2 regions of the Synechococcus sp. WH 8101 genome follow, and region 2 is predicted to be linked to the other one. Evidence: predicted binding sites of a transcription regulator. Region 2 holds the regulator's gene; the other holds the start of a gene.

Region 1 (15,220 bases), 280 kb from region 2:
AAGGACGCAACCAGCCTCAGGCAACGACTGGATGCTGAACCGTTCCCCCTGCGCCAATGTCTGCTCGTGGCACCGGAGGGGGAGGACAACGCCGCTGCCGTGGCGATGGATCAGGTGGATCTGCTCAATCCGAGTCTGGCCCGCCAACGGCGCCAACGGTCCATGGCCCGCTGGCTGATGCCCTTCGGCTTCTTCGCTGGCCTCACCTTCACCCAGATCACCAACCTGGAGACCTTCTCGGCCCTGGGCCCCTGGGGAGAACCGGTCGTGGGGGGCCTGCTGGGACTGGGCTCAGGCCTGATGGGCAGTTATGCCGCCGCCGCCAGCGTGCCGTCCGACAACGAAGACGGCGTGCGCATCCTGCGCAATCGCCATGAGGAAAGACGCTGGCTGCTGCTGCTGGAAACCCCGAGCGGGGTTGAACCGCCCTGGCAGCTGCTGCAGAGCGCCCGTCCCCTGCAGGTGGTGCGCCTCAGCGAACTCTGATGCTCCCCCGCGCCGAACTGCTGCAGGGGGCCCGCAACCGGGAGGGCCTTGAACGCCTGCTCGATCAGGCGGAGGCGGTGCTGCGCACCTGGCAGCCCCAGTGGAGCCCTTTTCTGGAGGCCCCCTTACAGGAGGAGGCCTTCGACCGTTTCTCCAGCCTCACCGAACTGTCCTGGCGGCGAGAGGGTGGATACCCCGGCGCTGAGCGCTGTCGCCTGCTCTGCCAGCGACGGGATCCCGACCTTGAACCGGGTTCGGAAGCGCAGGAGCCAGCTCCGATTGTGGGGCTAACGGTGGAGGGAAATTTCCTGTTTGACCCGATTGTTCCCGCCGACATCCGCCGGGCACTCGCCCCCCTGGGCGGTGCCCCTGAGCAACTCGGCGACGTCTGGATCCGTGGCGATCGTGGCGCCCAGCTGCTCTGCACTCCGGAGGCCGCCGATCGCCTGAACGGACGACAGGGCCGACTGCGCGACGTGGAGATCCACTGCGAAACCATGCCGATCGATGCTCTTCAGCTGCCGGTGCGCCGCGCCATCAAGCGCTTCAGCAGCGTGGAGGCGTCCTGCCGACTCGATGCAATCGCCTCAGCCGGCTTCGGGTTGTCCCGCAGCAAGGTGAGCCAGGAGATCCGATCGGGGCAGCTGCGCCTGAATTGGGAGCCGATCCGTCAGGCCAGCAGGGAGCTCAAAGTGGGCGACCGATTGCAGCTCCAGAACCGAGGCAGCGTCGAGGTGCTGTCGCTGACGCTCACCAAGCGTGAACGATGGCGGGTGGAGATGGAGCGACGATGAGACCTCATCACCACTCAACTGCTAGGTTCACTCTCACAGCAGTGCAACTGCTGGTCACGCCTCTCGCAGTGTTCGATGCGACGAGAGGGCGATTAGCTCAGAGGTAGAGCACTACCTTGACACGGTAGGAGTCACTGGTTCGATTCCAGTATCGCCCACTTCCTTTCAACACGATCCAGCTCCATCATGACGCGCACCGTGGTCGTGGGTCTGGGTCGCTCGGGAATCGGAGCGGCACGGTTGCTGCGGGCGCAGGGGAAAACCGTCACCGTGCTGGAACGGCTTGAAGGTGACAGCCAGACCCGGCGAGCCAGAGATCTGATCGATCAGGGGATCGAGGTGCAGCTCGGTCGTCCGCTCACCCTGTCGAGTTTCGCGCCATGGCTCAACGACCTCGAAACGGTGGTGGTGAGTCCTGGGATCGACTGGAATCACCCCACCCTGGACGCCTTGCGGCAGCAGGGCGTGGCCGTGATCGGCGAAATGGCCCTGGCCTGGCAGTCCCTCAACGAAACGCCCTGGATCGGCATCACCGGAACCAACGGCAAAACCACGGTGACCCAACTGCTGCAGCACGTGCTCAGTTCAGGCGGGCTGCACGCCCCCATGGCAGGCAACGTGGGCCATTCCGCCGCTGAATTGGCCCTGAGCCTGAGTGCAGTGGCGCCCAACGGTGGAGACCCTGCAGCCCCGGATTGGCTGGTGATGGAAATGAGCAGTTATCAGATCGAAGCTGCCGCGAGCGTGGCCCCTCGCATCGGCATCTGGACGACGCTGACGCCCGATCACCTGGAACGGCACGGCACGCTGGAGGCCTATCGCGCCATTAAACGGGGGCTGCTCGAGCGCTCGCAGATTCGCATTTTCAATGCCGATGACTCCGACCTGCGCAGCCAGCGGGCGAGCTGGGACCACGGCCTCTGGATCAGTGCTGAGGGGGCTGGCGACGGAGCAACGGCCGCTGATCTCTGGTGCGATGCCATGGGCATTGTTCACTGCAGGCGCCGAGGCCCCCTGTTTCCAGCCAGCGCACTGGCCATGCCAGGAGATCACAACCGCCAGAACCTGCTGATGGTGACCGCCGCGGCCCTGGAGGCGGGGCTGGAACCCGAGGTGATCGCCGCGGCCCTGCGCACCTTCCCGGGGGTGCCCCACCGCCTCGAACGGCTGGGAGAGCTCAAGGGCATGCAGGTGTTCAACGACAGCAAAGCCACCAATTTCGATGCGGCCGTGGTGGCGCTGCGCTCCGTGCCCAGGCCAGCGGTCGTGCTCGCCGGGGGCCAGACCAAACAAGGTGAGGCGGGCGAATGGCTCACCCTGATGGGCGAACGCAGCTGCGCGGTTGTGCTGTACGGCAGTGGCGCCGAGGAACTCGCCAACCTCCTCAGCTCCGGCGGTTACCCCGGCCAGATCAGACGCTGCGACGACCTTGAGGCAGCCGTGCCGATCGCCGTCGAACTCGGCCATCAGTTGCGCGCGGGCACGCTGCTGCTGTCGCCGGCCTGCGCCAGCTTCGACCAATACAGCGATTTCGAGGCACGAGGCGACCATTTCCGCACGCTGATTGCCACGCAGCTGAGCACCTAACCTCTGCTCAGGAAACGGACATCGCCTTGGCCTACTGGCTGATGAAAAGTGAGCCGGATGCTTACAGCATCGAGGATCTGGCCCGAGAAGGCACCACCCTCTGGGATGGCATCCGCAATTATCAAGCTCGCAATTTCATGCGCAGCATGAACGTTGGCGATCGTGCTTTTTTCTATCACTCCAACTGCAAACCACCAGGAATCGTGGGGCTGATGGAAGTCGTGGAGACCGGCTTGGTGGATCCCAGCCAGTTCGATCCGAACTCGAAGTATCACGATCCGGCCTCCAAACCGGAGTCGCCACGCTGGGACTGCGTGAAGCTCCGCTATCTGGGGGTCTTCAGCGCGATCTTGAGCCTGGAGACCTTGCGCAACACCTACAGCGACGACGATCTGGCGGTGGTGCGGCGCGGCAACCGCCTCTCCATCCTGCCGGTGCCCGAAGCGATCGCCACGGATCTGCTGCAACGCCTTGGCGAGCTCCAGTAACGGCGCGGTGCCCAGCGGAAGGGAGGTCCTCCCGCTCGCCACGGTGTTGCCACGGGCCTGGATCGGATTCGGCAAAGCCCCCTGGCGCTGTGTGGGTCTGGCGGCCTTGATTCTGATCACCCTGATGGGACCAGGGGTGCTGGCCAGCGACATGCAACGCAGTGGCTGGCCCCTGATCGCGAGCCTGGGCCACCTGCTCGTGGCCTGCAGTCTGCTGCTGCCGATCGCTCCCGCCATGGCGTTGCTGCAGCTGGCGGATCAACTGCTCCCAGGGTCAGGAGCCACTCCTGAAGGCCACAACCATCCCCAACCCATCACAAGGCTGTGGCTCTGGCGTCAGGGCGTAGCACTGCTGCTGCTCGAGCTGCTGATCCTGGCCGGCGGACTGACCGGCCTGAAGCTACTGAGCGCCCTCTTGATCGCCCAGAGCGGCGTGTTGGCTGGAGCGGCGCTGCTCGCTGGCGGCCTTGCTCTGAGCGGCTGGACAGCCGGGCAGCTGCTGGCCTTCCCGTTGCTGGTCCATCACCGGCATCGACCTCTGGCCGCCATGGAGCACAGCAGGCGCCTGGTGAATAGCAACCGCCTCAAGGTGCTGGCCCTGATCGGCCTTCTTCTCGGGCTCAATGCCGTGGGACTGATGGGTGCCTGCCTCGGGCTGCTCGTGAGCATTCCCTTGAGTGCCTTGGTACTGATGGCCAGCTGCCGGACTCAGGCGTCCTGAAGCAAAGACTGTCGACAAAAAAGGTTGCCCACATAGAGACGGGTGATCGACCTGGAGCTGACCCCGTTCTGCACCAGAAAGCCAGCCAGTGCGGCCTGCACCAGGCGGTAGTGGTCCCAGTTGGGGTGTCGCTCGATGAAACGACGCATGGCCTGTTGGAGCGGTTCGGGAAGCTCGGTCTGAAAACTCACCGTCGCGGTTTCAGCCAGCTGGGGGGCGGGAGCTCGATGACCTGAGGGCGCCCCAACCGACACAGGCACCCGCGCTTCCGCAACCTCTCCGGTGTTCACCACCCCCATGTCGTGCACTGACCGCATCCCAGACCCCTCAAACGCTCACTAGTTCTCCACACCCTGAGGGCCACGTCAAGCGACGAATTTGACGCCCTTCCAAGCGGTTCTCCCGATGAGACTCCAGGCGCAAAGCCCTTTCCTGGCCTGTGATGCGGTTAACAGCCTGAGACAAGTCGCCTCGCGCCGCCCGTCAAGGGAGCCAGAGCCAGAAAGCCAACTTTTCCACAGCCGAAGCCCAGGCGCGTCATTCCACGCAAAAACCTGTGGAAAAGCCCCTCAAGACCACGCGGTCGACCGTGGAAAAACAAAACCAAGAAAATGATCAGTAGGGCTTATGAAGGCGGGGAGTCCCAGAGCGTTCTCACCGCTGCCGTCATCGCCTGGGCTGCGGGGGCCGGCCAGTGTCCCTCCACGCCCCGATCCCCCAGGGTGTCGCCCTGCAGAACCACCCGCAGATCCCATTGATCGCGATCACCATCGAGACACCCCCACCAGGGCAAGCGCTCCAACTCCAGGCTCAAAGCCTCTTCAGCCATCAACTGATCGACCAGCGCTCGATGCTGCTCCACCAGGGCGGTGATCAGGGAGACAAGCTCGCGCCACTCGTCTCCGGTCAACTCAAAGGCCCATCCCTCACCACCAATCAAGACGGGATAGCGACGGCGGGCAGGATCCCAGGCCAGGCGCCAACCCGGACCCTCGCGCTGAATCATCCAGGCAGAAGGTCAGGTTGGTCCTGCTCGTCGCTCAGTTCAACAATGGCCCGTTGCACCGGCTTGACACTGGATTCCTCCAACAAACCATCGAAATCGTCGAAACGACGCTGCTTGGCGCGGAAGGCAATGCGCACCGTGGTGAGGTAGCGATTACTCGACTGGCGGATCAGACTTTCGCCCCGTTTGGCGAGATCCTGGGCACTGACACCGGCACTCATCACGCGCAATCAACCGAAGCTTGATCTTTCACCTTAATTGAGCAGGTCGCTGTGAAAGGGAACGTGCATGGGATAGCTGCGCTGCAACGACCCCGGAACCCTGAGCACGATCTGACGGCCGAGCCCCATGGCCGCCAGGGGGCGGCGCACCAGCTCCAACAGACCACTGATCTCCTCGAGATGACTGGCATCAAGGCACTCGATCCGAACACTGCCCCAGCTGCGCGAGATCCTGCAATCCCGCAGCGGTTCGAGCTTCGCCTCCAGCAGCGGCTCCTCGCGGTAAAAGGACAACACCAGACGCTGCAAGCGGTCCATACCGATCCTCTTTAGTCTCACCACTTCTCCAACCTGCCCATGGCAGCGGATCCCCCCCCGGCGGACGAAGAAAACCTTCAGGTTTCCCCCCGCAGCGGCACCCTGGCCATCGACCTCGGCAGCACCACCACCGTGGTGGCCTTCCAGGCGGATGGCTCCAGGCACCTGGAACCGGTCGATCTGCCACCGATCAGCCGCACACCAGGCGAAGTTCCCAGCCTGTTGTGGCTCAAAGACAGCCATGACCCCCACCCCCTGGTGGGCCGCCAGGTGATCGACAGTGGCCTGAATGCCTGGGACGGGCCGGAACTGCTCAGGGATTTCAAACGCTCGATCGCAGGCAGCTGCCCAGAACCAGGCGAGGCCCGCCGCAATCTCTCGGCGCAGGAGGCGGCGGAACGGTTACTGGCAGAGATCTGGCGTCGCCTACCGAACCGACTGAACGTGCACCGCTTGGTGCTGACAGCGCCGATCGACCATTACCGCGGCTATCGCCACTGGTTGGTGCGTGCCTGCCAGGCGCTGCCCGTCGACGCCATCGCCCTGGTGGATGAGCCAACGGCAGCGGCCCTCGGCGCGGGATTACCTCCCGGCTCCAAGCTGCTGGTGGTGGATCTGGGGGGGAGCACCATCGACATGGCGTTGGTGGCCCTAGAGGGGGGCGAAGGACGGGCAGCGCCTCTGGCCCAGCTGCTGCGCTTCAACGGCCGGATGCTGGGAAACAGTCGTCAGGCCCTTCGCTGCGCCAAGGTGCTGGGAAAAGCAGGCTTGCGCCTGGGCGGCAGGGATCTGGACCACTGGATCCTCGATCACCTCACAGGCGCGAGCCCTACCGCTGAGGGCGTGTTGCCGATGGCCCTGCTCAATGCGGCGGAGCGGCTGAAATGCCGCCTGAGCGACCCTGACCTCGATGGGCAGACCACCGTCACGGAACTCGCCGTCGCCGGCGATGGTGCGGCGCCCTGTGAGCTGCGTCTGAACCGAGAGGAACTGAACCGTTTGCTCCATGAGCGCGGCCTGGTTGAAGCCCTGGATGATCTGCTGGAGCAGACCCTCGCCGGCGGCCGCCGCCACGGGGTGAACCTGGAGGACCTTCAGGGGGTGATGGCGGTTGGAGGCGGCGCTCGACTGCCCCTTCTGCGCGACTGGCTGGAACGACGCACCAGGCCCGTTCCCCTGCTCACTCCCGCCCCGGTGGAGGCGGTCGCCCGTGGTGCCCTGGCCCTGACCCCGGGTGTTCAGATCCGGGACGTGCTGCGTCACGGTGTCTCCCTGCGCTGCTGGGACCGACGCAGCAACCGCCATCATTGGCACCCGCTGTTCATGGCTGGACAGACCTGGCCCACCACCACGCCCCTGGAGATCGTCCTCGCCGCAGGATGTGACGAACAGAGACAGGTGGAGCTTGTGCTGGGGGAACCCGAGGTGGTCGCACACCACGACGTGGTGTTCCGCCACGGCTTGCCGACCCTGCAGTCCAGTGATCGCGCCCCCCGCATCCGTGCCTGGGATGGCGACCCTGTCGCCGTGCCGCTCCAGCCAGCGGGAACAGCAGGGGAAGACTGCCTGCGACTGCGTTGGTCTCTCGACGATGCATCTCAGCTGCGCGTGGAGATCGAGGATCTCCGCAACGGCAAGGCCCTGCCGTCGCTCGTCCTCGGCACCGTGAGATGAGGGGACCGTGCGGTGAGGCGTCCGTCCACAGGACAATCAGAACCGATGCACCTCTACATAGAAAGATGGTGATTCCGCCTGATCGCTTTGGCGCTGCGCCGCCACACCCTGCCCCGTTACTGGCTCGGGCTGACCCTGGGAGGTGTCGCCCTGCTCTGTGGTGTCGCCTACTGGTGGGAACAGCAATTACCCCTTCGCCTGCGTGACGCCGCCCAGCGGGGCGACCTGGAGGCCTGCCTCCGTTACAGCGAACAGCTTGCGGCGCTGCGCTGGCTGGGGCAGAAAGCTCCGAGCGAACAGGCGACCTGTCGCCGCCGCCAGGCCGAACTGGCCTGGGAGCAAGGCGACCGATCGCAAGCCCTGCGCCTCCAGGAACAGCTGGTGAATTCGGCGATCGGCAGCAGCAGCGAACAACAACAGGATCGCCAACGTCTGATGCTTTGGCGCGATCAGCTCCGCAATCAGGCGCTTCTCCGTTTCCGGGAAGGCGATCTCGATGCCGCCATCACCCTGCTCCAACCGGTCGAGCAAGGGGATGGTCGCCCCGGCACGCGCCTCAGCGACAGCTTGAGGGAAACCTGGAACCGCAACCGCCTCAACCATGAGCGGTTGCTGGAGATGGTGCAAGACCAGAAATGGTGGGAAGCCCTCTCACTGCTCAATCAGCTCGACCATCCCTGGTGGCAGCGCAAAGCTCTTCCCGAGAGAACCAAGGTGGAGGCCTCGATCGATGCGCTCCGCGATCGGGAGGAGCACCACAGCCACGGTGAGCTGCCGGCCCACACCGTTCCCCAGGCGGAACTCGACGCTGCCGTGCAACAACGCATTCGGATGGGCATGGATCCCTGGCAGGCCTTCATCTCAGGCTGCGCCGATGTGGGTGGCACGGTGATCGAAGACGGGCCGGAAAGCCTCTGCCGCAGGCCCTGATCAGGGCAGACGCCCCCTGGTGCATGACACAATGCGCCCCAGCGACGACGGACCCATGCAAGCGGGAGACAAAGTGACGGTCTCAACCAGCGTCGTGGTCTACAACCACCCCCAGCACCGCGGTGAAGGCTTCGATCTGCAGGGGCAGGAAGGTGAGGTGGTGAGCCTGCTCGGGGAATGGAAAGGCCGCCCAATCAGCCCCACCTTGCCGGTGGTGGTGGCCTTCGGGCGCTACAAAGCCCACTTCCGGGAAGACGAACTCACTGCGCTGAACTGACCGACTCGTCACGGCGCAGATACACACCTTCCTCACCATCGAGGTCAAGCAAGCGCAGCTCAATGGTCTCCGTGCGTCGTGTCGGCACAACCCGTCCACAGAAGTCGGGTTGGATTGGAAGTTCACGATGGCCGCGATCCACCATCACCAGCAGCAGCACGCGACACGGCCGCCCCCAGGTCTGGATCGCTTCCAGAGCAGCCCGCACCGTGCGACCCGTGAAGATCACATCGTCAACGAGCACCACCGTGCGGCCCTCGACAGTCATCGGGAGATCGGTGGCCTGCACCAGACGGGTGCCAACCCGATCGAGATCATCGCGATGAAAGGTGGGATCCAGCGTGCCCTGGGCAATGGTGCGACCCGTCAGATCCTCCAGCTGCCGGGCCAGAACCCTGGAGAGATGAACACCACGGGTGGGAATGCCGAGCAACAACAGATCATCGATGCTGTCGACCACTTCCAGCACTTGCGATGACAGGCGGGCCAGTGTGCGTGCCAGCTCCTGGGCCGAGAGAATCTCAATCCGATCGGATTCAAAAGAACCGGCCATTCTCAACTGCTCGGTTGGCGCTCAGTGTATGGCCGAGGCATGGGCGAAAGCTGACGCATGCAGGGTTCAAGACTCGAGAGGATGGGCCTCGCGGTAACTTGAATCTGGAGAAGCCCTTAAGAACTGATCGTTGCGGAGTGAACGTGCCGAACACCAGTGAGAAGAGCTTTCGTCACTCAGGCGGCATCGCCCCTGTTGTGCTGACCATTCTGGACGGTTGGGGATATCGGGAAGGATCGGATCACAACGCGATCCGCAGCGCGCAGACACCGGTGATGGATGCGCTCTGGCACGCCTATCCCCATGCTCTGATCGAAGCCAGCGGGGCCCATGTGGGTCTCCCGGATGGGCAGATGGGGAACTCAGAGGTGGGCCACCTCACGATCGGAGCCGGTCGGATCATCCGCCAGGAGCTGGTGCGCATCAGTGAAACCGTGCGCGACGGTCAGCTGGGGGAGCGAGAGGCTCTGCGGCAGCTGGCCGCAGACCTGCGCCGCAGCGGCGGCACGCTCCATCTGCTCGGGCTCTGCTCCGATGGAGGCGTTCACAGCCACGTGGATCATCTCTGCGGCCTGCTGCGCTGGGCCGCCGCCGAAGGGTTGGAGCGCGTGGCCATTCATGCGATTACCGACGGTCGCGACACCCCCACCGACAGTGCGCCCCGCTACATCCGCCAGGCGGAAGAGGCGATTCACTCCTGCGGTGTGGGCGAACTGGCCAGTCTCTGCGGTCGCTACTGGGCCATGGATCGGGATCATCGCTGGGAGCGCACCAGCAAGGCCCATACCCTGCTGACCGATCCCACGCTCTCCAGCAGCGGCCTGAGCGCCGCCGAAGCGGTGGCAGCGAGTTATTCCCAAGGCACCACGGATGAATTCCTCGAACCGTTGCGCCTGAAGGATCAGTGCCTGCGCGATGGGGATGGCCTGGTGGTGTTCAACTTCCGCCCTGACCGGGCCCGTCAACTGGTTCAGGCGCTCTGTCTCGAGCACTTTGATGGCTTTGAGCGCGGGCATCGCCCCAAGCTGAACGTGGTGACGTTCACCCAATACGAAGCCGATTTGCCCGTGGCTGTGGCCTTCCCGCCGGAATCGCTCGATCAGCTGCTCGGTCAGGTGGTGGCGGAGCACGGCCTGAAGCAATACCGCACCGCTGAAACGGAAAAATATCCCCACGTCACCTATTTCATGAACGGGGGGATCGAACAACCGCTGGACGGGGAAGATCGTCACCTGGTGCCTTCACCGCGGGTAGCCACCTACGACCAGGCTCCCGCCATGGCCGCGGCCAGCCTCACCGACAGCTGCATTGCCGCCATCGAGAAGGGTATGTATTCCCTGATCGTGATCAACTACGCCAACCCAGACATGGTGGGGCACACCGGCGTGATGGCCGCAGCCACCGAAGCGATCGAGGAAGTGGATCACTGCATCGGCCGCCTGCTGGATGCGGTGGGCCGCATGGGTGGCACGATGCTGATCACCGCCGACCATGGCAACGCTGAAGTAATGCAGGGCCCTGATGGTCAGGCCTGGACCGCCCACACCACCAATCCGGTGCCGGTGATTCTGGTGGAAGGGGAGCGGCGCAAGGTGCCCGGCCTGGGGAATGCGATCCAGCTGCGTGACAACGGTGGCCTCGCTGACATTGCGCCAACGCTGCTGCAATTGCTTGATCTGCCCAAGCCCGACGCCATGTCGGGTGCGAGCCTGATTGAAGCGATCGATGCCGTCGCCTCGCGCTCCCGCCTGCCCCAACCCGTCTGATCCCCCATTTCATGCTTACTTCCGTTCTCTCCTGGATCTGGATCGGCAGCGGCGTGCTGCTCATCCTGCTCGTGCTGCTGCACAGCCCGAAGGGCGATGGCATGGGAGGGCTGGCTGCCAGCGGCAGCTCGATGTTCACCAGCGCCAGCAGCGCTGAAGCCACGCTGAACCGCTTCACCTGGACCTGCCTGGCGATCTTCCTCAGCCTGGCGGTGATCCTGAGTGCTGGCTGGCTGCGCTGACGTGCATCGGCGCCAGACTTCGCGCCATGCAAGAGCCAAGCGGTTCGAATGAAACAATCATCATGAAAAAACCCCCGCCGCAGCGGGGGTGAACTGTTGATGGTTGCGGAGTCGTCGATCAGTAGTCGAAGTCACCGCCGCCCATGCCGCCACCGGCAGGAGCTGCTTCCTTCTTCTCAGGCAGATCGGCCACGATGCACTCGGTGGTGAGCACCATGCCAGCGATGGAGGCAGCGTTCTGCAGACCGGAGCGGGTCACCTTGGCGGGATCGACAATGCCGGCAGACAGCATGTCGACATACTCGCCGTTGGCTGCGTTGTAGCCCTCGTTGAAGGGCTTGGCCTTCACGTTTTCTGCCACCACAGCACCGTTGACGCCAGCGTTCTCCGCGATGCGCATCAAAGGAGCGGTCAGGGCCGCTGCCACGATGTTGGCACCGATCAGCTCTTCGCCGCTGAGGTTGCCAGATGCCCACTGCTCCAGGGCAGGAGCGAGATGGGCCAGGGTGGTGCCGCCGCCAGGGACGATGCCCTCCTCAACAGCCGCCTTGGTGGCGTTGATGGCATCTTCGAGGCGAAGCTTCTTGTCCTTCATCTCGGTTTCGGTGGCTGCACCCACCTTCACCACAGCCACACCACCGGCGAGCTTGGCGAGACGCTCCTGGAGCTTCTCTTTGTCGTAGGTGGACTCGGTTTCGTCCATCTGCTTCTTGATCTGCTCGCAGCGCGCCTTCACGGCCACCTCGTTGCCTTCGGCCACGATGGTGGTGGTGTCTTTATTGATGGTCACGCGACGGGCGGTGCCCAGCATCTCGAGCTTGGCGTTCTCGAGCTTGAGGCCGGCGTCTTCGGTGATGAGCTGGCCATTGGTGAGCACAGCCATGTCTTCGAGCATGGCCTTGCGGCGATCTCCGAAGCCGGGAGCCTTCACGGCAGCCACATTCAGCACGCCACGCAGACGATTCACCACCAGGGTGGCGAGCGCTTCCTTCTCGATGTCCTCAGCGATGATCAGCAGGGGCTTACCGGTGCGAGCGATCTGCTCGAGCACGGGCACCAGATCCTGCACCAGACCGATCTTTTTGTCGGTGAGAAGGATGTAGGGCTCGTCGAGGACGGCTTCCATCCGCTCCGTGTCGGTGGCGAAGTAGGGGGAGATGTAGCCCTTGTCGAAACGCATGCCCTCGGTGACCTCCAGCTCGGTGGTCATCGACTTGCCCTCTTCCAGGGAGATCACGCCTTCCTTGCCGACTTTGTCCATGGCGTCGGCGATCATCCGACCCACTTCCTCATCGTTGCCGGCGGAAATGGTGCCCACCTGGGCGATGGCGTTGCTGTCGCTGATCGGCTTGGCGTGCTCCTTGATCTTGCCAACGAGGAAATCGGCAGCCTTGTCGATGCCCTTCTTGAGGGTGATCGCATTGGCACCGGCGGCCACGTTGCGCAGACCGGCCTTCACCATGGCGTGCGCCAGAACGGTGGCGGTGGTGGTGCCGTCTCCGGCGGCGTCGTTGGTCTTGGAAGCAGCCTGACGAATCAGGGCCACACCCGTGTTCTCGATGTGATCTTCCAGCTCAATCTCTTTGGCGATGGTGACGCCATCGTTGATGATCTGGGGAGCACCGAACTTCTTCTCGAGCACCACGTTCCGACCCTTCGGACCGAGGGTCACGGCCACAGACTCGGCCAGAATGTCGATGCCTTTCTCGAGCGCGCGACGGGCGTTCTCGTTATAGATGATGCGCTTGGCCATGGGAGGCGGAAATAAAAGAGGATGTGAAAACGGTCAGTCAAACGATCAGGCCTTCGCCGCGAGGGCTAAGCCTGTGGGGCAAAACCCTCAGTCCACGACGGCGAGAATGTCTTTTTCAGACAGCAGCACATACTCATCGCTGCCGAGCTTGATGTCGGTGCCGGCGTACTTGCTGTAGAGGACCTTGTTGCCCACGCCCACTTCCGGGGCTTGACGGGAGCCGTCGTCGTTGCGCTTGCCGGGACCCACCTGGACCACCTCGCCCACCTGGGGCTTTTCCTTGGCGGTATCAGGCAGAAGGATGCCACCGGCGGTCTTCTCCTCCGACTCAGACACTTTGACGAAAACGCGATCTCCAAGGGGTTTGACGGTGGAGACGCTGAGGGAAACAGCTGCCATGGGTGAATGCAGGAGCAGGAACAGGAGGCGCGAGGCGCCACGGGCCGGCACGAGCTGGCACTCGGGGCCGACGAGTGCCAACCTATGCCTCTGATCCAGGCCTCCGCCAGCACCTCGGCGTGCGGGTGACCGAACCCAGCCTCGACCGCCATTGCGGTGGTATGGTTGCGCCGCTCAGGAAGGGAATGCCTCCAGGGCATTGATCTTGCTCTCCGTTCCCTCGAACTCCTCCTTTCTTATGGCCGCTGCTGCTCCCGCCTCCGCCGGTACCAAGGGTGTTGTCCGTCAGGTGATCGGCCCGGTTCTGGACGTGGAATTTCCAGCCGGCAAGCTGCCCAAGATTCTGAATGCGCTCCGGATTGAGGGCACCAATGCCACCGGTCAGCAGGTGGCACTCACCGCCGAGGTCCAGCAGCTGTTGGGTGATCACCGCGTCCGCGCCGTGGCCATGAGCAGCACCGACGGGTTGGTGCGTGGCATGGAAGCAGTCGACACCGGTGCCGCCATCTCGGTTCCCGTTGGTGAAGCCACCCTCGGTCGCATCTTCAACGTGCTTGGCGAACCCGTTGATGAACAGGGTCCGGTGAACGCCACTGCCACAGCTCCGATTCACCGCGAAGCTCCCAAACTCACCGAACTCGAAACCAAGCCCAAGGTGTTCGAGACCGGGATCAAGGTGATCGACCTGCTCGCGCCCTATCGCCAGGGCGGCAAGGTGGGCCTGTTCGGTGGTGCCGGTGTCGGCAAAACCGTGCTGATTCAGGAGCTGATCAACAACATCGCCAAGGAGCACGGTGGTGTGTCCGTGTTCGGTGGCGTGGGTGAGCGCACCCGCGAAGGCAATGATCTCTACGAGGAATTCAAGGATTCCGGTGTGATCAACGCCGACGACCTCTCCAAGTCGAAGGTGGCTCTCTGCTACGGCCAGATGAACGAGCCCCCCGGCGCTCGCATGCGCGTGGGCCTGTCGGCTCTCACCATGGCTGAGCACTTCCGTGATGTGAACAAGCAGGACGTGCTGCTGTTCATCGACAACATCTTCCGTTTCGTTCAGGCTGGATCCGAAGTGTCCGCCCTGCTGGGTCGCATGCCTTCCGCTGTGGGCTATCAGCCCACCCTCGGCACAGACGTAGGCGCCCTGCAAGAGCGCGTCGCTTCAACTGTGGAAGGTTCGATCACCTCGATCCAGGCGGTCTACGTCCCCGCTGACGACCTCACAGACCCGGCACCGGCCACCACCTTCGCCCACCTCGATGCCACCACGGTGTTGAACCGTGCCCTGGCTTCCAAAGGGATTTATCCGGCTGTGGATCCCCTCGACTCCACCAGCACCATGCTGCAACCGGCTGTGGTGGGTGATGAGCACTACCGCACCGCCCGTGCTGTGCAGTCCACCCTGCAGCGCTACAAGGAATTGCAAGATATCATCGCGATTCTGGGTCTGGACGAACTGTCCGAAGACGATCGCCGCACCGTGGATCGCGCCCGCAAGATCGAGAAGTTCCTCTCCCAGCCCTTCTTCGTGGCTGAGATCTTCACCGGCATGCCTGGCAAGTATGTGAAGCTCGAAGAAACCATCGCTGGCTTCAATCAGATCCTGGCCGGTGAGCTCGACCACCTTCCTGAACAGGCCTTCTATCTCGTTGGCAACATCGACGAGGTCAAAGCCAAGGCTGAGAAGATCAACGCTGAATCCAAGTGATCGGTCGGGGGGTGTGATGCACACCCCTTGATTGCGATCCCTCGCCTGCTCACCCCTCCGATTCAAGGTTCATGTCACTCACCCTTCGCGTTCTGGCCCCAGACCAGAACGTTTTTGATGGACGTGCTGATGAGGTGATCCTCCCCAGCACCACCGGTCAACTCGGCATCCTCCCCGGCCATGTGTCGTTGCTTGCGGCACTGGATGTGGGAGTCTTGCGCGTCCGCGACACCAATGGCTGGCAATCCATCGCGTTGATGGGAGGCTTTGCCGAAGTGGAAGCCGATGAAGTGACGGTGCTCG
Region 2 (15,220 bases):
GCGGTCAGATGGTCAGTGAAACGTCATGATGCCGCTCGCAGCGGCGCGTTGTCGGTGCGAAGCCAGGCCTCGTCCCGACAGGGTCAGCCTCCGAAGGCAACGGGGAAGGCGAGCTTGAGGGCGGCGGTGACCAGCAGATTCACCAGTGAGAGGGGAAGCAGGAACTTCCAGCCCAGGTCGAGAAGCTGGTCAATGCGCACCCGTGGCGTGGTCCAGCGCAACAGGATGGCGAGGAACACGAGCAGGTAGGCCTTCAGCACCGTCATCACGATGCCCACGGTGCCGGTGATCACCTGCACCACAGGGGCATCGACGGATTGACCCAACCATCCGGCGAGCCACTCGACGGGAATCGGGAAGCCCCAGCCCCCGAGGTAGAGCACCGAGACCAGAAGCGCCGACAGCACCAGATTGATGTAACTGCCCAGGTAGAAGAGGGCGAATTTCATACCGGCGTATTCGGTTTGATAACCGGCGACCAGTTCTTCCTCCGCCTCTGGGAGGTCGAAGGGAAGTCGTTCGCACTCGGCGAGGGCACAGATCCAGAAGATCAGGAAGCCAACCGGTTGCCGCCACACGTTCCAACTGAGCAACCCGGCGCCGGTCTGCTGATCGACGATGTCAATCGTGCTGAGTGAGTTGCTCATCATCACGATCGCCAGCACAGAGAGCGCGAGGGGAATCTCGTAACTGATCGATTGGGCAGCGGCGCGCAGACCGCCCAGGAGCGAGTATTTGTTGTTGGAGGCGTAGCCACTCATCAGCAGGCCGATGGGTTGCACGCTGCTTAGGGAGATCCAGAGAAAAATCCCCACACCCACGTTGCTGATCAGCAGGTTCTGGCCAAAGGGAACAATCAGCCAGGACAGGATCACCGGCACCACCACCAGCACGGGGCCGAGGGTGAAAAGCAGGCCGTCGGCGCGGGCCGGAATCACGTCTTCTTTCACCAGCAGCTTCAGGCCATCGGCCAGGGGCTGCAGGACACCGAGGGCACCGGCATATTCGGGACCGATGCGCTGCTGCACAGCCGCGGAGATCTTGCGCTCCAGCCAGACGGTGACCAACACGCCCACGACCGCAGCCACCAGCACCAGCAGCATGGGCAGCGGCAACCAGAGCAGATGGGCCGCCTGGGGGGACAGCCCGAATCCCTGCAACGCCTCGCTGAAGCTGAGTTCCAGATCCAGACCTGGACTCACCAGGGCCGGCGCGGCAGTGGCAAAGGGAGTCACCATAATCACGGGTGAGTTGCCAGCAACTTAGGCGCCCGCAGCCGGAACGCGGCTCTCGCGCGCAACCCAGCTGCGCAGAGGGCGTCCGGTGTAGATCTGCGATGGACGAAAAATGCGATTGGCACCGAGCTGTTCCCGCCAGTGCGCCAACCAGCCGGCGACCCGGGCGATGGCGAACACCGGTGTGAACAGATCCCTGGGGATCCCAAGCTTGCGATACACCAGGCCGGAGTAGAAATCGACGTTGGGATAAATACCCTTTGGACCGAGGCGGCTGTCGGCGGCCTCCTCCAGGGCTCGGGCGACGTCATAGAGATCATCGTGACCGAAACGGGCGAACATCTCCTCCGCCAGCGACTGCAGGATCACGGCACGGGGATCCTTGACGCGATATTCCCGGTGACCGAAGCCCATCACCTTGCGCTTGCTGGCGATTGCCTCATCGAGATAGGCGGCGGCATTGGCGGGTGAGCCGATCTCTTCGAGCATGGCAAGCACATCCTCATTGGCGCCCCCATGCAACGGGCCGGCCAGCGTGCCGACGGCCGAGGCCACCACGGCATAGGGGTCGGTAAGGGTGCTCGCGGTGACACGGGCGCTGAAGGTGCTCGCATTCAGGCTGTGCTCGGCGTGCAGCATCAGGCAGCGATCGAAGATGCGGGCCGCGAGCGGATCCGGTTCCCGCTCGGTGAGCATGTAAAGGAAATTGGCCGAGTAGGCCAGGTCGTCCCGCGGCTGAATCGGATCCTGCCCCTTCCGGATCAGCTGGAACGCAGCCACCATCGTGGGGATCTTGGCGATCAACCGCACCACGGCGTCGTAGATGTATTGGGGATCATCGATCGCCCTGCGGGAATAGAAGAGCCCCAGGGATGCCGCACTCGACTGCAGCGCATCCATCGGATGACCGCTGGCAGGAAAACACTTCATCATGTCGCGCACCCGGAAACTGACGCGCCGGTGCATCTGCACTTCCTCTTCGAAGTCCCGCAGTTGCTGCGGCGAAGGAAGCTCGCCCCAGATCAGGAGATAGGTGGTTTCCAGGAAGGTGCTGTGAACCGCCAGATCCTCCAGGGGATAACCGCGGTAAGAAAGACGCCCGAGCTGGCCATCGATGTCGCAGATCGCCGACTGGGTGGCAGGCACGCCTTCCAGGCCGGGCCTGAACACAATCCCGGTTTTCTCATGGCGAATCTCCTCGTTCTGTGCCACCCCCACTCCGCTGCTGCAGGGCAACCTAAACCGGGCCTGGCAGGAGAAACCGTGGCCTCAGCAACGCTTCGAGGCGCGCTGTCCCGAAGCTGTGGACGCCTGGCCTCGACCAATGCAGATGACAGAGGCCGGCTTTCCGCATCCGCAGACTGCCGGCGGGCGCACCGACCAAGGCCGCTGCCAGGTCGCTGAGATCCGGCTCGTGCCCCACCAAAAGGCAGCGACCGCCAAGCTCGGTCACCAGGGCGCGATGGTCGCCGCCGGGTTGGAGGCGTGGCTCGAGTTCCAGCTGGGGCGCCATGTCGGCCTGCACCGCCAGCTCGGCCGTCTGCAGGGCCCGGCGATAGGGGCTGGTGAGCAGGCGGTCCGCCTGAAAGCCCAGGCTGCGCAACCGCCGCATCACGGCCAAGGCGCGTTGCTGACCCACCCGGGTCAGGGCCCGCTCCGGATCATCCGCCCCTTGAACGCGCTCCGCGGCGATGCCATGACGCAGCAAATAAAGATCAACCGAGGCTGAGGTGGGCACGCAATCGCAGGGTGTCGCTGGCTGAAGCCTGGTCCGATCCCGGCGGACTGTCAGCAGCCACAGGCTCACCCGGCACAACAGCCATGGCCATCCCCTGCACCGTGGGCAGCAAGGAGCGACCGGCAACGACCTGGAGCAACGTCCAGGGACGCCACCGCTGCAACTGGTCCCGGGCCAGCTGATCGTCCAAAGCCAGTTGCTGCAGCGCACCAACGCCTCCCGCCCAGGCCTCGGCCGCCAGGGCATCGAGTTGTTCGAGGCGGGGGCGCAACGCCTTGGTCTCACGACGCTGCCCGAGAGCCTGCAGCGAGAGTCCCCACCAGGCAGCGCCATCGCTCGCTTCACGGGCCACGGCCAATTCGGTGGCGAGCGACTCCTTGCCATGGCTGCGCTGGCGCTGCAGTCGCGTCCAGACGCTGAGCGGCCCCTGGTCCCCTTCCAGCGTGGAGCGCACTAGATCGCTCTCCTGCAACGCCGCATCCACCACCCCGGCCTCCGGCTCAGCCGAGTCGGTGCCCAGCAGCCAGCCGTCAGCAAGCCGCTCCCAGAGCAAGGGGCCGGCATCGAGCGTTGCCACCGCCCGCAGGGCAGGAGAGCCGGCCTGATCCAGCTGACCCCTGAGCAGGGGGCCGAGCCACTGCACCAGGGGGTCGTTGGCTGTGGTCATCAGGTTCGCCGGTGCTTCCAGCACCGCCAGGGCCTCAGCCGGGCCACCGGCAGCCTGGATCAGAGCGTGGCCATCGGCATTCGCGCGCACAGAGCGCACCACAGGCGCTCGGAAACGGAGCAGGCCATCCAGTTGCAGGTCGGCTCCTTCAGGCTTCAGGGCCGCCACCATGCCGTTGAGATCACCGCGCTGGCTCACGGCCGCCGGCAGGCCGAGCCATTGCTCGAGCGCCTGCGGGCTGGCGGTGAGCAGCGCCACACCCCGACCGAGCTCCTGCACCTGAGCCTGCAGTTGCGGATCACCCAGCTGATGCACGGCATCCAGCTGGGAACTGTCCAGGGCCTGCTCCAGAGCACCCCGGCCCGAGGCGAGCAGCAGCAGGTCGTCATCGATCAGCGCCGTCGCGATCGGCTGAGGATCACGACCGAGTAGCGCCCCCCGCCCACTGATCACGCCAATGCCGCGGTAGCGGCTGATTTGCAGGTCGGTGCCAGCGAGACTGCGGGTCTGCCAGAAGCGTTGCAGGAAGCGGCGGGCGCCATCCTGATCACGGCTGGCCAAGGCCAACACCCAGCCGGTCGCTCGATCCGATCCCCGTGGTTCCAGCAGAGCCACGCTCACCTGGGGCCCGAGCCAATCGGCCAGCTCCGCCTCGAAATCAAGCCCGGCAAGCGCGAAGACCCCTTGACGCAGCTGGGTCATCCCCTCCCGCACCGCACGTCGCTGACCGATGGGCGCCACGGCTTCGGCATAGGCGGGCAGACGGGCGGGATCCACCAGCCAATGCAGGCTGAGGGCCGCATCCCTGGGCACAAAACGGGCCGCCCGCGGCAAGGCGAGGGGGCGATCGACGAGGCGGATCGGACTTTGCCGGGCCATCGCCCAGCCGATGCCAAGGGCAGATCCGAGCAGAACGAAGGCCGCCAGGGCAACGGCGAGCAGAAATGGGCGGGCCTTCATGGGCCGGCGAGCGGTCACGTGCCGTCATCTTTGTCCATCCGCCGACCCTTGCCAGGAGCAACCAGACTTCAGCCATGACCGATCTCACACCTGACGCACGCCCAAAACCGCTCTCTGCCAGGGATCTCAGCCTCTGGCTGCAGAGTGAGCAACCGCTGCGATTGGTGGATGTGCGCGAGCAGCAGGAACTGGCGCTCGCCCCCTTCCCCCACCCCGTGATCCACTTGCCCCTGAGCGAGTCGGAACGCTGGCTGCCCGCCTTGCCAGGTTTGCTAGGCGAGGACGCTGACCTCGTGGTGCTCTGTCATGCAGGGGTGCGCAGCTGGCAGTTCGGCTGTTGGCTGCTGGCCAGGGATCCACAGCGCACCGTCTGGAATCTCGAGGGCGGGATCGATGCCTGGAGTGTGGACGTGGATCCAAACGTCCCCCGCTACTGACACGCCGCCCGTACCATCGCCCTGACGCTCGGGCTGCCGTGGACACCCTCCCCAACCGACAACAGGAGGTCCTGCGGGCCACGGTGCATCACTACGTGGACACGATCGAACCGGTGGGCAGCCGCACCCTGGTGCAGCGCTTCGGCCTCAAAGCCAGCTCCGCCACGGTGCGTTCGGCGATGGGGGCCCTGGAACAGCGGGGGCTGTTGACCCAACCCCATACCTCCGCCGGCCGGGTTCCCAGCGCCCGGGGCTATCGCCACTACGTGGATTGCCTGCTGCCGAAACCCGGTGCCGCCGCCCAGCACCTGGAACACGAACTCACCCAGCTCAGCCTGCGTTGGGCGGCGCTCGATGATCTGCTGCAGCAGATGGCCAGGCGACTCACCGACTTCACCGGTCTGATGAGCCTGATCACCCGACCCCATCGCAGCACGCCGAGCCTGCAGGCGGTGCGACTGGTGTGCAGCGGCGATCGCTTGCTGGTGATGCTTGTGGAGAGCAGCAACCAGGCCAGCCACCTGAATCTGCGCCTCCCCCATGGCTCAGGGCACCAGCTGGAGGCCATGGAAACCTGGACCCGCCGCCAGCTCGACAGCAGCACGGATGGAAGTCTGGACTGGAACAGCCTGCCCCTGCAGCTCCAGCCCTTCGGGCGGGTGCTCGAGGATGCCATCAGCAGCCACCAACAGCTGAAACAAGCGGAAGAGACGTCCGCTCTCGTCCATGGGGTCTCCCGTCTGATCGCCCAGCCGGAATGTATCGACAGCAGCCTGGTGCGGCCCCTGCTCGAATTGGTGGACCAACGACCGGGCGCCCTGGTGCCGGCGGACCATCCGCCCGAACGGGGGGTGTGGATCGGCGAAGAGCATCCGGAACAAGCCCTGCAGCAGTTCTCAGTGGTTCAGGCGCCCTACCGCAGCGGCAGTGAGGGCATCGGCCATGTGGCCCTGATCGGACCGATGCGCATGGCCTACGCCACGGGTCTGGCCGCGGCTCGCTCCGTGGCTCGAGCCCTGGAGCGCCTGCTGTCCTGAAGGCGCGTCAGCCGCCGAGGGCGTCCCCCAGCTTCTCGGCCACGGTGTTCACGTCCTTGTCGCCTCGCCCGGAACAATTGAGCACCACTTCGGTGCCCTCCGGCAGGGTGGGGCAGAGCTGGTCCAGCCAGGCGAAGGCATGGGCGGTTTCCAGGGCGGGAATGATGCCCTCACAGCGGCTCACCAGCTGCAGTGCATCGAGAGCCTGGGCATCGGTGACGGCGCCGTACTCGGCGCGTCCGATCTCGCGCAGATAGCTGTGCTCCGGCCCGACACCGGGGTAATCCAGACCCGCGCTGATCGAGTGGGCTTCCTGCACCTGACCGTCCTGATCCTGCAGCAGCAGACTCATCGCCCCGTGCAGCACCCCCACCCGGCCTTCCGTGATCGTGGCGGCGTGCCGGCCCGTGTCGACACCATCTCCGGCAGCTTCCACGCCGACCAAACGCACGTCGGTGTCGCCCACAAATGGGTGAAAGAGCCCCATGGCATTGGAGCCCCCGCCCACACAGGCCACCAGCACGTCGGGGTTGCGACCGAAGGCCTCATGGCACTGACGCTTGGTCTCCTCACCGATCACGGCATGGAAGTCGCGCACCAACATCGGATAGGGATGGGGACCCGCCACCGATCCGAGGATGTAATGGGTGGTCTCCACGTTGGTGACCCAGTCGCGGATCGCTTCGCTGGTGGCGTCCTTGAGGGTGGCGGTGCCGGCGGTGACGGGCTGCACCGTGGCGCCCAGCAAGCGCATGCGGAACACATTCAGGGCCTGCCGGCGCATGTCTTCGGCGCCCATGTAGACGACGCACTCCAGGCCGAAGCGAGCGCAGACGGTGGCGGTGGCGACACCATGCTGGCCGGCACCGGTTTCAGCGATGATCCGCTTCTTGCCCATGCGCAAGGCGAGCAAGGCCTGGCCGAGGGCATTGTTGATCTTGTGGGCGCCGGTGTGGTTGAGGTCTTCGCGCTTCAGCCAGATGCGCGGGCCACCCTCGCTGCGGCGGTAATGCTCCGTGAGCCGTTCGGCTTCATACAGCGGGTTGGGGCGCCCCACATAGGTGCGCAGCAGGTGGTGGAAACGATCGGTGAACGCCGGATCCTTCCAGGCTTCCGCCGCGGCCTGCTCCAGTTCGGCCAGCGCCGGCATCAGGGTTTCTGGCACGTATTGCCCGCCGAAGCGACCGAAGCGGCCCAGGGGGCTCGGCCTGGAGCTCACGGCCAGATCCGCGTCGGTGGGCTTGGGAGGCAGGGTGCTGGTCACGGAGCAGCCGACCGCGGAACGATCGTTGAAGCGTGGGGTCAGCGTAAGCAGGCGATCAGGCGATGCCGTGAGTCACGGGCGGTCTGGCGCCGATCCCGGAAACGGCAGGATGGGCAGGGTTGGGATCTCGAGGATGCCGAAGGGAGGCTGGCAGGAATTCAGCAGCGCCGACAGCCTGGCGCGCGCCCCTAACCCGGCGAAGGCCTCCACGCCGAAAAGCCAGCAGATGGTGCGAGTGCAACCGACCCGGGGGGGCCGGGGCGGCAAAACCGTGACCGTGATCCGGGGCCTCGAGCTCGATGCGGCCGGTTTCAAGACCCTTCTGAAAACGCTGAAAAGCCGCATCGGCAGTGGCGGCACGGCGAAAGACGGCATCGTGGAACTTCAGGGCGATCAGGTGGAGTTGGTGCTGGAGCTTCTCAGCAAGGAGGGCTACCGGCCCAAGCGCGCCGGCGGCTGACGCCTCAAGCTGGGCAACAATGACGGGCCGCCATCGCCCCTCGCCATGACCGCTGCTCGCGCCGAGACCCCCAAGGCCACCAACATCGTTTGGCATCACGCCTCGGTCGATCGGGCCGCCCGGGCTGAACAGCGCGGCCATCGCAGCGCCATCCTCTGGTTCACCGGCTTGAGCGGTGCCGGCAAGAGCACCCTGGCCAATGCGGTGAATCAGGCCCTGTTCGAGCGGGGGCTGGCCACTTATGTGCTCGATGGTGACAACATCCGACACGGTCTCTGCAAAGACCTGGGCTTCTCCGATGCAGACCGGGAGGAGAACATCCGTCGCATCGGCGAAGTGGCGAAGCTGTTCCTCGATGCCGGCGTGGTGGTGCTCACCGCCTTCGTGTCTCCCTTCCGCGCCGATCGCGACCGGGCCCGCCAGCTTGTGAGCGCCGGCGATTTCATCGAGATCCACTGCGCCGCCGACCTGGAAACCTGTGAGCAGCGCGACACCAAAGGGTTGTATGCCAAGGCCCGGGCTGGGGAGATCAAGGAATTCACCGGCATTTCCAGCCCCTATGAGGCACCGGAACAGCCCGAGCTGAAGGTCGACACCGGCAGCAGCGATCTAGAGGCCTGCGTGAATCAGGTGGTGCATCACCTGATTCAGCAGGGCATCATTCCGGCTCAGTCCTGAAATCGACCCAGGCATCGAGCAGGGTCTTGAAACAACTGGCGACCGGAACCGCCAGCAGCAGGCCCAACAGTTCGCCCACCCCCAGTAGATCGCCCGCCCTGGCCCCGAGGGGGAGGGCGATCAGCAGCCAGGCGGGTTGCAGGCCAACGATGCTGCCCATCAGGCGGGGCTGGATCACCTGATCCACCACCTGGCCCACACCGATCGCGGCCGCAAGGATCTCCAGCCCGGTGCGCGGATCCTGCACCGCTAACAGGGCGCTGACAGCGACGATGGTGAGGGCACTGGCGTAGGGAATCAGGGTGGTGAACCCGATCACCACCGCAAACAGCACGCCGTAGGGGATGCCGAGAACCGTGAACACCACGATCTGACCAGCGCTGAGGATCAGAGCAAGCAACACCTGGCCGGCGAAATAGCCCCGGAAGGTGCGGGTGATCGTGCTGACCACCAACTGACGCCAACGTTCCGGCAGCCAGCGCGCCAGACCGGCGGTGATCGCATCGCCTCCCAGCAGGAAGAACACCGCGAGCACCAGCACGATCACGGTGTTGATGGTGATGCCGAGGGTGGCTCCCAGGATCGCCAGCAAGCGCTGGCTGAGCTGGCTGGCCACCCGACTGACCCGAGTGAGCAGATCGCTGCTCAGATCACCGAATTCACTGGGCAAGCCGCGGGAGGCCGCCAAATCCTGCAGCCGATTAACCCAGGCCTCCGCCGCCACCAGCCAGCCGGGGAGGGCATTGATCAGCTGGGCGAGCTGGTCGATCAGGCGAGGCACCAGGGTGATGCCGGCCAGCACCACGCCACCCACGGTCACCAGCGTCACAATCAGGATCGCCAACCAGCGCGGCAGGCCGCGGCGGTTGAGCCAGCGACTGGGAATGTCGAGCAGAAAGGCGATCAGGGCCGCGGTGAGAAACAGCCCCGGAAAAGGCGCCAGCGGCAGCAACAACTGCCGGAGCACATAAAGATTCAGGGTGAGCAGCGGCAGGGCCAACCCCCACCGCAACCAGCTGGGCCAGGCCATGCGCATTCGCACCTTGGGCCATTGTGAGGGGAGGCCACCACAGCTGGCAGGGCCGGTCAGCGTCCTGGCATCGCCTCGAGATAGCGGGCGGCTCCGATCGACTGGAGGCGCGCATCCTTGGCCACCACCGTGGCGTGCAACGCCTGGCGATAGTCGGCCAGGCGTTGCGTCAGCTCCCCATCGGTGGTGGCGAGAATCTGGGCCGCCAGCAGGCCGGAATTGAGGCCACCACCGATCGCGACTGTGGCCACGGGAATCCCGCCGGGCATCTGCACGATTGAATGCAGTGAATCCACACCGGAGAGAGCCCGGCTCTGCACCGGCACGCCGATCACCGGCAGGGTGGTGAGGGAGGCGACCATGCCGGGCAGATGGGCCGCACCACCGGCACCGGCCACGATCACCCGCAGGCCGCGATCCCTGGCCTGCTGAGCAAAGTCGACCATCTCCAACGGCGTGCGATGGGCCGACAACACGCGCACCTCCACCGCCACACCCAAACGCTCCAGCACCTCCACAGCAGGTTGCAGGGTGGGCAGATCGGAATCACTGCCCATGATCACCGCCACCTGGGGTGCAGTCGTAGCCATGGCGTTGTCGTCAATGAAGCGAGACTGTCATCGTGTCGCACCCACCGCTGCCGGTCAGGCCCCATGCAACGGATCACCGATGTGCGACTGCCCCGCCGACCGGGTGATGCCTCCAGCCCGACGCTGTGGTGGCTGCAGCTGGATGCAGCGGGCTGCATCGACGCCCTGGGTCCCATGCCGGAGCGGGCGGCCTTGAGCGGCCAAAGCTGGAACGGTGACTGGCTCAGCCCGATGGGCGTGGATCTTCAGATCAATGGCGGCCTCGGACTGGCCTTCCCGGAACTGACGGAAGCGGATCTGCCTCGGCTGCTGCAGTTGCTGGACCAACTCTGGAGCGACGGTGTGGAAGCGATCGCCCCGACCCTGGTGACCTGTGCGGTGGAGCCGCTGCGCAGGGCGCTGGCGGTGCTGCGGCAGGCGCGCGAGCAGCACCAACCCCAGCGCTGCTGCCTGCTCGGGGCCCATCTGGAGGGTCCGTTTCTGGCGGAGGCGCGCCGGGGGGCCCATCCACGCGAGCATCTCTGCGCGCCGAGCCTTGAAGCACTTGAGCAACGCATCGCCGGCTTCGAGCATGAGATCGCCCTGGTGACCCTGGCACCGGAGCTGGCGGGCGCTGAAGCGGTGATCGAACGCTTGCGGGCGCTGGGCATTGCGGTGGCACTCGGTCACAGCGCCGCCAATGCCGACCAGGCCAATGCCGCGTTCAACGGGGGTGTGGCCATGCTCACCCACAGCTTCAATGCCATGGCCGGCCTCCATCACCGTTCGCCCGGACCTGTCGGCGAAGCCTGCCGCCGTGGCGATGTGGCCCTCGGTCTGATCGCCGATGGTGTGCATGTGTCCGCCACGATGGCGGTGCTGCTGCAGCGTCTCGCGGGCGACCGGCTGGTGTTGGTGAGCGATGCCCTGGCGCCCTATGGCCTCAGCGAAGGGCGCCACCGCTGGGATGATCGGGTGCTGCTGGTGCAGGACGGCACCTGCCGCCTCGAGGACGGCACCCTGGCTGGGGTGACCCTGCCGCTGCTGGAAGGTGTGCGGCGCCTGGCGCGCTGGGGTGGCGACTGTGAGGGGGCGATCTGGGCCGCCACCCTGGCGCCGAGAGCAGTGCTCGCGGGCTCAGACGCGGACGCGATCGCCTGGCGCAGCCTTTTGCTGCACCAGCCACTCGCCAACCTTCTGCGCTGGAGCGCCGGACCAAATGGTGATCTGCACTGGCTACACGCTGCTTAGGATCCCGCCGATCTGCCCGCCCGTTCACCCTGATGGCCCCCGATCAGCTGCTGGAGCAAACCAAGGCCGAGAAACAGGAGGTGAAGGGTTACTTCGAATCCACTGGTTTCGATCGCTGGAACCGCATCTACAGCGACAGCGATGATGTGAACAAAGTGCAGCGGAACATCCGCATCGGCCACCAGAAAACGGTGGATGAAGTGCTGCATTGGATCCAAACCAGCGGCGTGTTCCGCGACGTGAGTTTCTGTGATGCAGGCTGCGGCGTCGGCAGCCTCGCCCTGCCCCTGGCGGCCATGGGAGCTGGCTCCATCCAAGCGAGCGACATCTCCGAGGCGATGGTGCAGGAGGCGAAACGACGGGCGGAGGAGGCGGGGCTGGCCATGGACACACTCCACTTCCATACGTCCGATCTGGACAGCCTCAGCGGCTCCTTCCACACCGTGTGCTGCCTGGATGTGTTTATCCACTACCCCCAGGCCCCGGCTGAGGCCATGGTGCGCCACCTCTGCAGCCTCTGCGAAGAACGCCTGATCGTGAGCTTTGCCCCCTACACCCCTCTGCTGGCCCTGCTCAAGGGGATCGGCCAGCTGTTCCCCGGGCCGAGCAAAACCACCCGTGCCTACACCCTCAGAGAAGAAGGCATCGTGAGGGCGGCGATGGCCTGCGGCTTTCAACCGATGCGCCGCAGCCTGAACAAAGCCCCGTTCTATTTCTCCCGCTTGATTGAGTTCAAACGAGCCTGATCGCGCAGGGGCTCGGGCAACGGCGCCTCCAGCTCCAGCAGGCCTCCATCCGGACAGGCCAACCGCAACCGATGGGCATGCAAGTGGTAGCCCCCCTCCCCTGGCAGGGACTGATCAAAAGCGGCCCCACCAGGCAGGTAAAGCGGATCACCAGCCAACGGCGCCCCAATGGCAGCGGCATGAATGCGGATCTGATGGGGGCGGCCCGTGGCAATCGCCACCTCCACAAGGCAGCCCCCCGACCGCCGCTCCAGCAGGGTGAAGCAGCTGCGGGAGGGCAGCGCCTTGGCAACCGATGGATCGGCGGCGCACCAGATCTCCCCCAGCAACGGATGGGGATGCCGACCGATCGCAACGGTGACCTCGCGGGATTCACCCAAGGGCCAGTCGGGTGGCAGAGGCTCCGTGAGGGCGCGGTACACCTTGCGACAGGCCGAGGGGGCGCCGTCCGCGGTGCTGTCGCGCAGCAACCGACTCAGCCAGGCGCGGCTGTCGGGCCGGCGGGCACACACCAACAGGCCGGAGGTGAAACGCCCAAGCCGGTGCACCGGCTTGGGCGCCAGCGGCTCCCCCTGCTCCCGGCTCCACAGCACCAGCTGATGGCTGAGGGTATGCACCAGAAAGCCTCCGGCCGGCATCACCGGCAGCCCCGAGGGCTTGTTGATCACCAACACATCGCCATCGTCGTGCAGGGTCTCCCAGTGCTCGGGAATCGCCGGCTCGCACCAGGGGGGACGATGCCACCGAATCCGATCGCCAGCGGCGACCACGACATCCCCCTGCAGCACCCGGCCATTGAGGCCCAGCTCGCCGCTCTGCAACCGCTGCCGCCAGATCGCAGCAGAGGAGTGGCGGTAGCGGGCCGCCAGCCACGCACTCAGCAGCTGGCCCGACTGACCAGCGGCCACACGATCGCGATAAATCCAGCCTCGATTGAACGCCGCCGGTCGCCATGCCGGCAGAACGCGCCCCGCCGGGCCAGCCCCACTCACTCCACCAGGCGGTGCTGCAAGGCAAAGCGCACCAGCTCGGTGCGACTGGAGGTGCCGGTCTTGATGAACAACCGGCTCACGTATTTCTCGACATTGCGGATCGAGGTTTCCAACTGGCGGGCAATCTCTTTGTTCATCAGCCCCTCCGCCACCAGCTGCAACACACTCGCCTCCCGTGGCGTGAAGCTCAGCTGCGGCGCCTCCGCCGCAGCGACCGCCTCCGCCGCCGCTCCAGAGAGCATCGAACGGATCTCGTTGATCTGCCGCGCCATCTGGCCCACATCCGCATCGGCGAAGCGAGCCGCTTCGGCCAAGAGCCGGTCCTGACGCCGCACCACATTGCGCACGCGTGCCACCAGTTCCTCGGGATCAAACGGCTTGGGGATGTAGTCATCCACGCCGGCCAGATATCCCTGGGTGCGATCGGCCGTCATCCCCTTGGCGGTGAGAAAGATCACCGGGGTGCCGCCCAGACGCTCGTCCTCGCGCATGCGACTGAGCAAGCCGTAACCATCGCAACGGGGCATCATCACGTCGCTGATCACCAGATCGGGCAACAACTGCTGGGCCTTGGCGAAACCCTCCTCGCCATCCACCGCGGTGGTCACGTCAAAGCCCTCGTCCTCGAGGTAGGCCTGCACGGCGCTGCGCAAGCCGGGTTCGTCATCGACCAGGAGCAGGCGGGGGGTGGGCTGGGACGCCTCCGCGTTTGCCGGCGGTTCCTGATCGGCAGGACGGGGAGTCGTCATGGCCGGATGCTGCACTGGCGAAAATCTAGAAGCGTCAGGGACCTGGCACACGCAGGGTTTCCGTGGTTTCCGTGAGCAAACCGCTGTAACCGAGTTGCCGTGCCTGGTCGGCCAGCGTCGCCGGGTCCTTGCCCGCCTCGGCAGGCACGCAGGCCGCCCACCACACGAGATGGTCCTCCCGGTTGCTGTCGTTCACCACCCCGCCCGGGTTGAGGCGGCGGATGTAGATCGCTTCCTGATCGCGGGTGACCCGCAGGGGCTCCGTGGTGCTGCAGTTCACCGATTCGGTGGGCACCACCAGATCGTTGGGATATTCCTTCCAGAGCTTGTAGCGACGCAGATCCGGATCCGAGTCGTCACCCTTGATCGCAAAGATCGCCAGCGTGTAGTCGCCACCAGCCATCGGCTTGGTCTCCAGCACGATCAGATCGGCGGGACGCATGCGCTTCATCTGCTCCAGCAGCTCCCCCCGCTCGATCGCTTCCGCAGGGCCAGCCCCCACGGAGAGGGCACTCAGCGAGAGCCCGGCAGCCAGGCCCAGACTGCAGAGGCGGAAAACGGTGTCCATCCCGATCAGGAGCAAACGCCACACCATGCTGCCAAGCCCGGCCAAAACGGATCCGATCTGCCTCGACTACCAGGCCACCACCCCCTGCGCCGCCGAGGTCATCGAAGCGATGGCACCGTGGTGGCGTGAGCAGTGGGGCAATCCCTCCAGCCGCCAGCACCGCCTCGGGCTCCTGGCCGCCGCTGCCGTGAGCGAGGCTCGGGAGCGTCTGGGCCGCTGCCTTGGTGTGACACCGGAGCGGATCGTCTTCACCAGCGGCGCCACGGAGGCCAACAACCTGGCCCTGCTCGGCCATGCACGCGCCCTGGCGCGTCGACGCAGCAGACCCGGCCATCTGATCAGCGTGGCCACAGAACATCACGCCGTTCTCGATCCCTTGCGCCAGCTGGAACGGGAGGGCTTTCAGCTCACCCTGCTCACACCGGCTGAGGATGGTCTGCTCCAACCGGCCCAGGTGGAAGCGGCGCTACGCGACGACACCCAGCTGGTGAGCGTGATGGCAGCCAACAATGAAATCGGCGTGCTGCAGCCGATGGCAAGCCTGGGCCGGTTGTGCAGGGAGCGGGGCATCACCTTGCACAGCGATGGTGCCCAGGCCTTCGGAGCCATGCCTTTTGAGCCCGATGCGCTCAACATCGATCTGACCAGCCTCAGCGCCCACAAGATCTACGGCCCCAAGGGCGTCGGCGCCCTCGTGCGCCCCCTTGCCTTGCCGATCGAACCGTTGCAATGGGGCGGAGGCCAGGAGGGGGGGCTGAGACCAGGGACGCTGCCCGTGCCCCTGATCGTGGGCTTCGCAACAGCCGCCGAGCTGGCCCTGCGCGATCAAGACCGGCGCA

Evidence for each region. Region 2 encodes HrcA, which represses chaperone genes, less so after heat shock. Its sites were predicted from a motif close to TTAGCACTCNNNNNNNNNGAGTGCTAA; they were not measured.
Region 1: the regulator HrcA is predicted to act here: its motif matches at 13,270-13,296, upstream of groES (co-chaperone GroES).

The regions. Positions count from the first base shown of each region.
Region 1 is NZ_CP035914.1:2,109,127-2,124,346, forward strand. It holds gene SynWH8101_RS11275 (hypothetical protein) at 1-486, shown strand, start outside; gene SynWH8101_RS11280 (photosystem II S4 domain protein) at 486-1,280, shown strand; tRNA gene SynWH8101_RS11285 (tRNA-Val) at 1,367-1,438, shown strand; gene murD (UDP-N-acetylmuramoyl-L-alanine--D-glutamate ligase) at 1,467-2,867, shown strand; gene SynWH8101_RS11295 (EVE domain-containing protein) at 2,894-3,355, shown strand; gene SynWH8101_RS11300 (hypothetical protein) at 3,339-4,076, shown strand; gene SynWH8101_RS11305 (DUF2811 domain-containing protein) at 4,064-4,375, opposite strand; gene SynWH8101_RS11310 (DUF1818 family protein) at 4,702-5,082, opposite strand; gene SynWH8101_RS11315 (DNA-directed RNA polymerase subunit omega) at 5,079-5,306, opposite strand; gene SynWH8101_RS11320 (hypothetical protein) at 5,337-5,621, opposite strand; gene SynWH8101_RS11325 (Hsp70 family protein) at 5,661-7,295, shown strand; gene SynWH8101_RS11330 (hypothetical protein) at 7,383-8,225, shown strand; gene SynWH8101_RS11335 (ferredoxin-thioredoxin reductase variable chain) at 8,281-8,502, shown strand; gene pyrR (bifunctional pyr operon transcriptional regulator/uracil phosphoribosyltransferase PyrR) at 8,486-9,055, opposite strand; gene gpmI (2,3-bisphosphoglycerate-independent phosphoglycerate mutase) at 9,193-10,821, shown strand; gene secG (preprotein translocase subunit SecG) at 10,833-11,063, shown strand; gene groL (chaperonin GroEL) at 11,182-12,816, opposite strand; gene groES (co-chaperone GroES) at 12,904-13,215, opposite strand; gene atpD (F0F1 ATP synthase subunit beta) at 13,454-14,917, shown strand; gene atpC (ATP synthase F1 subunit epsilon) at 14,989-15,220, shown strand, end outside.
Region 2 is NZ_CP035914.1:2,393,689-2,408,908, forward strand. It holds gene nuoH (NADH-quinone oxidoreductase subunit NuoH) at 84-1,202, opposite strand; gene SynWH8101_RS12765 (citrate synthase) at 1,263-2,453, opposite strand; gene sixA (phosphohistidine phosphatase SixA) at 2,473-2,973, opposite strand; gene SynWH8101_RS12775 (DUF3352 domain-containing protein) at 2,951-4,600, opposite strand; gene SynWH8101_RS12780 (rhodanese-like domain-containing protein) at 4,675-5,037, shown strand; gene SynWH8101_RS12785 (heat-inducible transcriptional repressor HrcA) at 5,076-6,074, shown strand; gene trpB (tryptophan synthase subunit beta) at 6,082-7,338, opposite strand; gene SynWH8101_RS12795 (translation initiation factor) at 7,472-7,798, shown strand; gene cysC (adenylyl-sulfate kinase) at 7,844-8,476, shown strand; gene SynWH8101_RS12805 (AI-2E family transporter) at 8,457-9,506, opposite strand; gene purE (5-(carboxyamino)imidazole ribonucleotide mutase) at 9,563-10,096, opposite strand; gene SynWH8101_RS12815 (N-acetylglucosamine-6-phosphate deacetylase) at 10,160-11,326, shown strand; gene bchM (magnesium protoporphyrin IX methyltransferase) at 11,359-12,072, shown strand; gene SynWH8101_RS12825 (RluA family pseudouridine synthase) at 12,036-13,064, opposite strand; gene SynWH8101_RS12830 (response regulator transcription factor) at 13,061-13,813, opposite strand; gene SynWH8101_RS12835 (hypothetical protein) at 13,848-14,381, opposite strand; gene SynWH8101_RS12840 (cysteine desulfurase family protein) at 14,407-15,220, shown strand, end outside.